Antarctobacter heliothermus: one gene and its partner. The protein of the gene in region 1 binds, or shares a complex with, the protein of each later gene. Links are inferred from orthologs where the notes say so. Each region holds a gene or a part of one and is shown on either strand. Other genes may lie near its edges.

Region 1 (4,437 bases):
GCGCCACCTCATATGTCATTTGCTGTACATTTCCGGCGACTACCGCATATAGCGCCAACCAGCAGCATCCAGTTATCAAGGTGATGAACGCAGGAAAAAGGATAGCGAACTCTACTGTTGAACTACCCTCTTCCGAAGAAATAATCTTCTTGGCTCTGTTTCTATCATCCAGCATGATTTCAATTTCCTCGGCGCACCTAAAAACAATTTCAGGTTGCGACCCGATTGGACCAAATTCTTGTCCCAATTGTGTCGAAATCAAGCCTTTCAGAAAATGCGAAGCAAAACAGACGAATTAGTCTTCAAGACAGATTGATCTCACACCTCCGTTAACCTTTGATTAACCTTTGATTAACCATTAGTAACGAGGTTTGGGACGCTGTACCCGTGATCCACAGGCATTTCTACGACTTTGGTTCTATAGTGGCACCTTCGTGGCACGCCAGTCGATCGTCAGGGACGCATTCAACCAGAAGGAGATGCATCGAGAGGATGCCGAACCCTTAGACTAAATCAAAATGAGATAAGTAAATCGAAGGCTCGATCACACCTATATGTGACCCGGTTATTGCACAATTAACAGGCACAATTCTCAATCATGGGTTCAATTCACCAGTGTGACTATGGGCAATTCGTGCGGTTCGGATCAGGTTGTCGCCTTGCGTTTTTTCAGGACACCGGCGTGCTCGGCAAGATCGCGGGCGATGGCAAAGGCCCCCTGGATCTTGTCCTTGTCGCGTTTCCACTCGCGCCGCACCACGATCTTGTTGTCCTTGACGCGCGCCTGCCCGTCCTGCGCGGTGATGAAGGCCACAAGTCCCTCGGGCGAGGCGAATTTGTCGTTGTGGAACTGGATCGTCGCCCCCTTTGGCCCGCCGTCCAGTTTGGCGATCCCGGCGCGTTTGCACATCGCCTTGATCCGCACCACCAGCAACAAGGTGTTTACCTCCCGCGGCAGCTTGCCGAAACGGTCGATCAACTCGGCGGCAAAGCCCTCTAGCTCGACCTTTGTGGTCAGCGAGGACAGGCGACGGTACAGACCAAGGCGCACGTCCAGATCTGGCACAAACGTCTCAGGGATCAGCACCGGCACGCCCAGATTGATCTGAGGCGCCCATTGATCGTCGGCCTCTGACAGACCCTCCATCTCTCCGGCGCGGATCTTGGCAATCGCCTCTTCCAGCATCGACTGGTACAACTCGTAGCCCACGTCACGCATCTGGCCGGACTGTTCTTCACCCAGCAGATTGCCCGCGCCGCGAATATCCAGATCCTGCGAGGCAAGAGTGAAGCCCGCCCCCAACGTATCCAGACTGCCCAGCAAGCGCAGACGCTTTTCTGCGGTGGTGGTCAGCTTGGCGCGCGGTTTGGTCGTCAGATAGGCATAGGCGCGGGTCTTGGACCGGCCCACACGGCCCCGGATCTGGTACAGCTGGCTGAGGCCGAACATGTCGGCCCGGTGCACCACCATGGTGTTGGCGGTGGGGATGTCCAGACCGGATTCCACGATGGTTGTCGCCACCAGCACATCGTATTTGCCGTCATAAAAGGCGTTCATGCGGTCGTCCAGGTCCCCCGCTGCCATTTGGCCGTGGGCGACGACATAGGACACTTCCGGCACTTGTTCCTTCAGGAACTCCTCGACCTCTGGCAGGTCGGTCAGGCGCGGCACCACAAAGAAGGACTGGCCGCCGCGATAGTGTTCGCGCAACAGGCCCTCACGGATCGTCACCGGGTCAAATTCACTGACGTAGGTACGGATCGACAGACGGTCCACGGGCGGCGTGCCGATAATCGACAGATCGCGCACCCCGGTCAGCGACAGTTGCAGTGTGCGCGGGATCGGAGTCGCGGTCAGGGTCAGGACGTGAATGTCCGACCGCAGTTGCTTTAGCCGTTCCTTGTGCTGGACGCCAAAGCGCTGCTCTTCATCAATGATCAACAGGCCAAGGTTGTTGAACCGGATGCCCTTGGCCAGCAGCGCATGGGTGCCGACCGCAATGTCCACGGTGCCCTTGGAAATGCCCTCACGGGTCAGTGCCGCCTGTTTTGTGCCGACAAAACGCGACAAGGGCGACACCTGCACGGGAAAGCCGCGGAACCGTTCGGCAAAGCTGTTGTAGTGCTGGCGTGCCAGCAGCGTAGTCGGTGCTATCACAGCGACCTGTACGCCGGACATGGCCGCCACAAAGGCGGCGCGCATGGCGACCTCTGTCTTGCCAAAGCCCACGTCGCCACAGATCAGGCGGTCCATCGGCTGGCCGGAATGCATGTCCTCCATGACATCTTCGATGGCCTTTAGCTGGTCATCCGTCTCTTGATAGGGAAAGCGCGCGGAAAAGGACTCAAACGCGCCCGGTGGCGGGTCCATGATCGGGGCTTTGCGCAAGGCACGTTCGGCAGCGATGCGGATCAGGCGATCCGCCATCTCGCGGATGCGTTCCTTCAGCTTGGCCTTTTTGGCCTGCCACGCGCCGCCGCCCAGCTTGTCCAGCAGGCCCTCTTCGTGACCGTATTTGGACAACAGTTCGATGTTCTCGACCGGCAGATACAGCTTTGAACTTTCAGCATATTCCAGTAGTAGGCATTCATGCGCTGCCCCTGCTGCGGTGACCACCTCCATCCCCAGATACCGGCCGATACCGTGGTCGACATGGACTACCAGATCGCCGGGTGACAGCGATTGATGTTCAGTCAGGAAGTTCTCGGCCTTGCGGCGTTTCTTGGGCTGCCGAATAAGGCGGTCGCCCAGCACGTCCTGTTCGGAAATGACCGTCAGGCGCACCTTGTCGTCCCCCGTCTCCCAAGGGGCGACAAAGCCCGCCTCCAAAGGCCAGACCGCCAGATGCAGCCCGCGCTTGCCAATCCGGGTGCCGTTGGTAACGGGGATCGCCTCGGCCAGCCCCTCGTCCTCAATCAGGCCCGTCAGGCGTTCGCGCGCGCCTTCGGAATAGGAGGCGATAACAACCGGTCCGTCCTGCAATCTCGCCTTAACATGGGCAGCCAAGGCACTAAAAAGGCTGATGTTTTCTTGTTGCCGCTCAGGCGAGAAATTCCGCCCGATACGCCCGCCTGCGTCCACGACACCGGGGCCAGTGGCCTGTGGCAGCGGATGAAACTGCACCTCGCGCCGCGCACCAAGGGCGGCAGACCATGCATCATCGTCCAAATAAAGGGATCCGGGCGGGATCGGCTTGTAAACCGTGCTGCCCAGAGACTTTTTCTGGCTCATGGCGTGTCGGCGTGCATCGAACTGATCGGCGATGCTGTCCCAGCGCGACAGGCGCGAAGGCGTCAGTTGATCGTCCAGCACAACCGGCGCGCCGGGCAGATAGTCGAACAAAGTTTCCAGCCGCTGATGGAAGAACGGCAACCAGTGTTCGACACCCTGATGCTTGCGACCAGCACTAACCGCCTCATACAGCGGATCATCGGTGCCCGCCGCACCGAATTCGATCCGGTAATTCTGGCGGAACCGCGTGATCGCCGCCTCGTCTAGGATCACCTCGGACACGGGCGCCAGTTCCACCACGTCCAGCTTTTCCGTCGTCCGCTGCGACGCCGGATCGAACCGCCGTGCTCCGTCCAGCACATCACCGAAGAAATCCAAACGCACCGGCCCGCCGTCCCCCGGCGGAAAGATATCGATGATGCCGCCGCGCACCGCGTAGTCACCGGGTTCCGTGACCGTGGGTGCCTGACTGAATCCCATGCGTACCAAAAAGGCGCGCAGCCCGGCCTCGTCCACCCGGTCACCGACCCGCGCGGTAAAGGCCGCCTCGCGCAGAACGTCGCGGGCGGGCAGGTACTGCATCGCCGCCGAGAGCGTCGTCAGCAAGACAAAATGCGTCGGCCCGCCATGCACCAGGGTCGCCAACGTCGCCATGCGCGCGGCCGAGATATCGGCATTGGGCGACACCCGGTCATAGGGCAGGCAGTCCCAGGCGGGAAACACCATCACCGGCATGTCGGGCGCAAAGAAGGTCAGCGCATCGCGCATGGCCGCCAGCCGTTTGTCGTCGCGCGCGATGTGGATCACCGGACCTTTGGCCCGCGCCACCTCACGCAGCACCAGACGGGCGTCATAGCCCTCGGGCGCGCCGCCCATGATGATACGATGTTCTGTCATGATGGCTCAAATGGCGCGCCGGGCGCGCCGCGTCAACCGCGCACAGGCCGGATCAAACCGATACGATCAGAAGGCAAGAACCGTCAGGTTCATGTACATGCCCCACAGCGCGGTGCAAAAAATCGACACGACACCGATGAACTGCGTCAGCATCCGGTGTAGGCGCAACCGCCGCCACAGCGCCTCACCCGCGTTCTCACCTGCCTGAATGCGCCGGGCCGAACTGATGCTGAGCAGCCCGACAAACATCATCGGAAAGGCCAACATGAAAACGGCCTGCGCGAACTCTACCCAGTAAAAAAAGCCAA
Region 2 (3,684 bases), 280 kb from region 1 along the record:
CGAGGATCACGGTGGCGGGGTCTTCGGTGTATTTCAGCGCCGTGGCGGCGGCGACAACGGCATCGGTCATCGGTGTCTTGCCGCGCGGGCGCAGTTGATTCACCGCAGCGCCGATGGCGTCGCGGCTGGCCGCACCGGGCAGGACCAGCGTTTCGATGTCGGTGCAGTCGCCCTTGGTGCGGTGGCCATAGGCGGTCAGGCCGATGGATTGCGTCTGGGGCAGGGTACGCAGCAGATCGCCGACCACGCCCTGCGCGATCTCGATCTTGGTGACTCCGTCGATTTGCCCCCACATGGAGCCTGACGCATCCAGCACGAGGATGGAGTTCACGTCCTCCTGCGCCGTGGCAAGGCCGGGCAGTACACAAAGCGCCAATGCGGCGCGGCGAAACCGTGTCATGGAAATCCCCCTTTGGCGGTAATGCGCACAGCCTGCACCCTGTGTCGCGTTGGGGCAAGGAATGGTTTCCCTGACTGTTGCGGTGCATTTCCGACGGTCTTTGCGGCACGAGACCGCCGCTTTGTGGGTCGTCACCGGAATGTTCACACTTCGTTCACGCTTTTCGATTGGCGAAGGCGGGGAATCCCCCTATGTACACTCGGGTTGCAATACCGGGGGTCAGACATGCCGGAACTCAAGAAGATCGAGGTGCGCGGCGCGCGCGAGCACAACCTGAAGTCCATCGACGTGGACATCCCGCGCGACGAACTGGTTGTGATCACCGGGCTGTCCGGGTCGGGCAAGTCCTCGTTGGCGTTCGACACGATCTATGCCGAGGGCCAGCGCCGCTATGTCGAGTCGCTGAGCGCCTATGCGCGGCAATTCCTCGACATGATGGAAAAGCCGGATGTGGATCACATCAGCGGTCTGTCTCCCGCGATTTCCATTGAGCAGAAAACGACGTCGAAGAACCCGCGCTCGACCGTTGGCACGGTGACCGAGATTTACGACTACATGCGCCTGCTGTTTGCGCGTGTTGGCACGCCCTATAGCCCCGCCACCGGCCTGCCGATCGAGGCGCAGCAGGTGCAGGACATGGTCGACCGGGTCATGACCATGGAGGACGGCACGCGCGGCTATCTGCTGGCCCCCATCGTGCGCGACCGCAAAGGCGAATACCGCAAGGAATTCCTTGAGTTGCGCAAGCAGGGGTTCCAGCGGGTCAAGGTGAACGGCGCGTTCCACGAACTCGACGATCCGCCGGTGCTGGACAAGAAGTTCCGCCATGACATCGACGTGGTCGTCGACCGGATCGTGGTGCGCGAGGGCATGGAAACCCGTCTGGCGGATTCGTTTCGTACCGCGCTGGATCTGGCCGATGGCATCGCCGTGCTGGAAACCGCGCCGAAAGAGGGCGACCCGGAGCGGATCACCTTTTCCGAGAATTTTGCCTGTCCGGTCAGCGGATTTACCATCCCGGAAATCGAACCCCGGCTGTTTTCGTTCAATGCGCCCTTCGGGGCCTGCCCGGTCTGCGACGGGCTGGGCAAGGAGCTGTTCTTTGACGAACGCCTTGTGGTGCCGGACCAGACGCTGAAGATCAGCGATGGCGCGCTGGCGCCGTGGCGCAAGGGCAAGTCGCCCTATTTCCTGCAAACCATCGAAGCCATCGCCAAACATTACGAATTTGACAAAAAGGCGCGCTGGAAAGACTTGCCCGCCCATGTGCATCAGGTGTTCCTGTACGGGTCTGGCGATGAGGAAATCCAGTTCCGCTATGACGAAGGCGGACGCATCTATCAGGTCAGCCGCGTGTTTGAGGGGGTGATCCCCAACATGGAACGCCGCTATCGCGAGACCGACAGCAACTGGATCCGAGAAGAGTTCGAACGCTATCAGAACAACCGGCCCTGTGGCACCTGCGGCGGTTATCGCCTGCGGGAAGAGGCGTTGGCGGTCAAGATCGCCGATCTGCATGTGGGTCAGGTGGTCGAAATGTCGATCAAACAGGCGTTCGACTGGTGCGAAACCGTGCCCGCCAGCCTGACCAAGCAGAAGAACGAAATCGCCCGCGCCATTCTCAAGGAAATCCGTGAGCGGCTGGGGTTCCTGAACAATGTCGGGCTTGAGTATCTCACGCTTAGCCGGTCTTCCGGCACGCTGTCCGGTGGTGAGAGCCAGCGTATCCGGCTGGCCAGCCAGATTGGCTCTGGCCTGACCGGGGTGTTGTATGTGCTGGATGAGCCGTCGATCGGTCTGCACCAGCGGGACAATTCACGCCTGCTGGATACGCTGAAAAACCTGCGCGATCAGGGCAATACGGTGATCGTGGTCGAACACGACGAAGAGGCGATCCGCGAGGCGGATTACGTCTTTGATATTGGCCCCGGTGCCGGGGTGCATGGCGGGCAAGTGGTGGCCAAAGGCACGCCCGAAGAGATCCAGAACGACCCGGCCAGCCTGACCGGGCAGTACCTGTCAGGCGCGCGTGAAATTGCGGTGCCTGCGGAGCGGCGCAAAGGGAACCGCAAGAAACTCAAGGTGGTAAAGGCCACGGGCAACAACCTCAAAGAGGTGACCGCGGAGTTCCCACTGGGCAAGTTTGTCTGCGTGACCGGCGTGTCCGGCGGCGGTAAGTCGACACTGACGATTGAGACGCTGTTCAAGACTGCCAGCATGGCCCTGAATGGTGCCCGCCAGACGCCTGCGCCCTGCGAGACGATCAAGGGGCTGGAGCATCTGGACAAGGTGATCGACATCGACCAGCGGCCCATCGGGCGGACTCCGCGGTCTAATCCGGCGACGTACACCGGGGCCTTTACCCCAATCCGTGATTGGTTCGCCGGGCTGCCAGAGGCCAAGGCGCGTGGCTATAAACCGGGGCGGTTTTCGTTCAACGTCAAGGGGGGGCGCTGTGAGGCCTGTCAGGGGGATGGTGTCATCAAGATCGAGATGCACTTTTTGCCGGATGTCTATGTCACCTGTGAGACCTGCAAAGGCGCGCGGTACAACCGCGAGACATTGGAAATTCTGTTCAAGGGCAAGAGCATAGCTGGCGTTCTTGATATGACCGTTGAGGACGCGCAGGAGTTTTTCAAGGCGGTGCCGTCAATCCGGGACAAGATGGATGCGCTGGCACGCGTCGGTCTTGGCTATATCAAGGTTGGCCAACAGGCGACGACCCTGTCAGGCGGTGAGGCGCAGCGGGTCAAGCTGTCCAAGGAACTGGCCAAACGGTCCACGGGCCGCACGCTATATATTCTGGATGAACCGACCACGGGCCTGCATTTTGAAGACGTGCGCAAGCTGTTGGAAGTGCTGCACGAACTGGTCGAAGGCGGCAACACGGTTGTGGTGATTGAACACAATCTGGACGTGGTGAAAACCGCCGACTGGATCATCGACATCGGCCCCGAGGGCGGCGATGGCGGCGGTCAGATCGTGGCCGAAGGGACGCCGGAACAGGTGGCCGAGGTCGAGGCGTCACACACCGGTCGGTATCTCAAACCGATGTTGCAGCCGCGCAAGGTGGCGGCGGAATAACGTCTGACGTTGGCGCGCGGGGCCCAGTGAGGGCCCCGCCGCTGGCAAGCTCAGGATTTGAGCTTGCAGGTGTTGATGCCCAGCAGGGCGTAGGGCGGGCAGGTGCCCAGTGCGGCGGTGGCCAGCATCACGATGCCCACAACCAGCAACAGCCAAGACCAGCTGCCCGAGACCGTGAAAAAGGCGATGATCGCCACGAT

The links.
Region 2: the proteins of mfd (region 1) and uvrA are in contact, whole or in part, in a crystal structure (PDB 4DFC), measured with the Escherichia coli proteins. The link is inferred for Antarctobacter heliothermus from one-to-one orthologs.

What each region holds. Positions count from the first base shown.
Region 1 is NZ_CP022540.1:3,260,646-3,265,082, reverse strand. What follows is about bases 447-4,437. They hold mfd (transcription-repair coupling factor), read right to left. Parts: upstream 4,130-4,437; coding sequence 647-4,129; downstream 447-646. Other genes in these bases: ANTHELSMS3_RS15695 (component of SufBCD complex), read right to left, coding at 4,196-4,437. Outside these bases: ANTHELSMS3_RS15705 (TadE family protein), read right to left, coding at 1-175. UniProt on the Escherichia coli protein: Couples transcription and DNA repair by recognizing RNA polymerase (RNAP) stalled at DNA lesions. Mediates ATP-dependent release of RNAP and its truncated transcript from the DNA, and recruitment of nucleotide excision repair machinery to the damaged site.
Region 2 is NZ_CP022540.1:2,983,831-2,987,514, forward strand. Bases 253-3,684 are described here. They hold uvrA (excinuclease ABC subunit UvrA), read left to right. Parts: upstream 253-625; coding sequence 626-3,484; downstream 3,485-3,684. Other genes in these bases: ANTHELSMS3_RS14220 (VWA domain-containing protein), read right to left, coding at 253-400; ANTHELSMS3_RS14230 (YgaP family membrane protein), read right to left, coding at 3,535-3,684. Also shown: more of ANTHELSMS3_RS14220, read right to left, coding at 1-252. UniProt on the Escherichia coli protein: The UvrABC repair system catalyzes the recognition and processing of DNA lesions. UvrA is an ATPase and a DNA-binding protein. A damage recognition complex composed of 2 UvrA and 2 UvrB subunits scans DNA for abnormalities.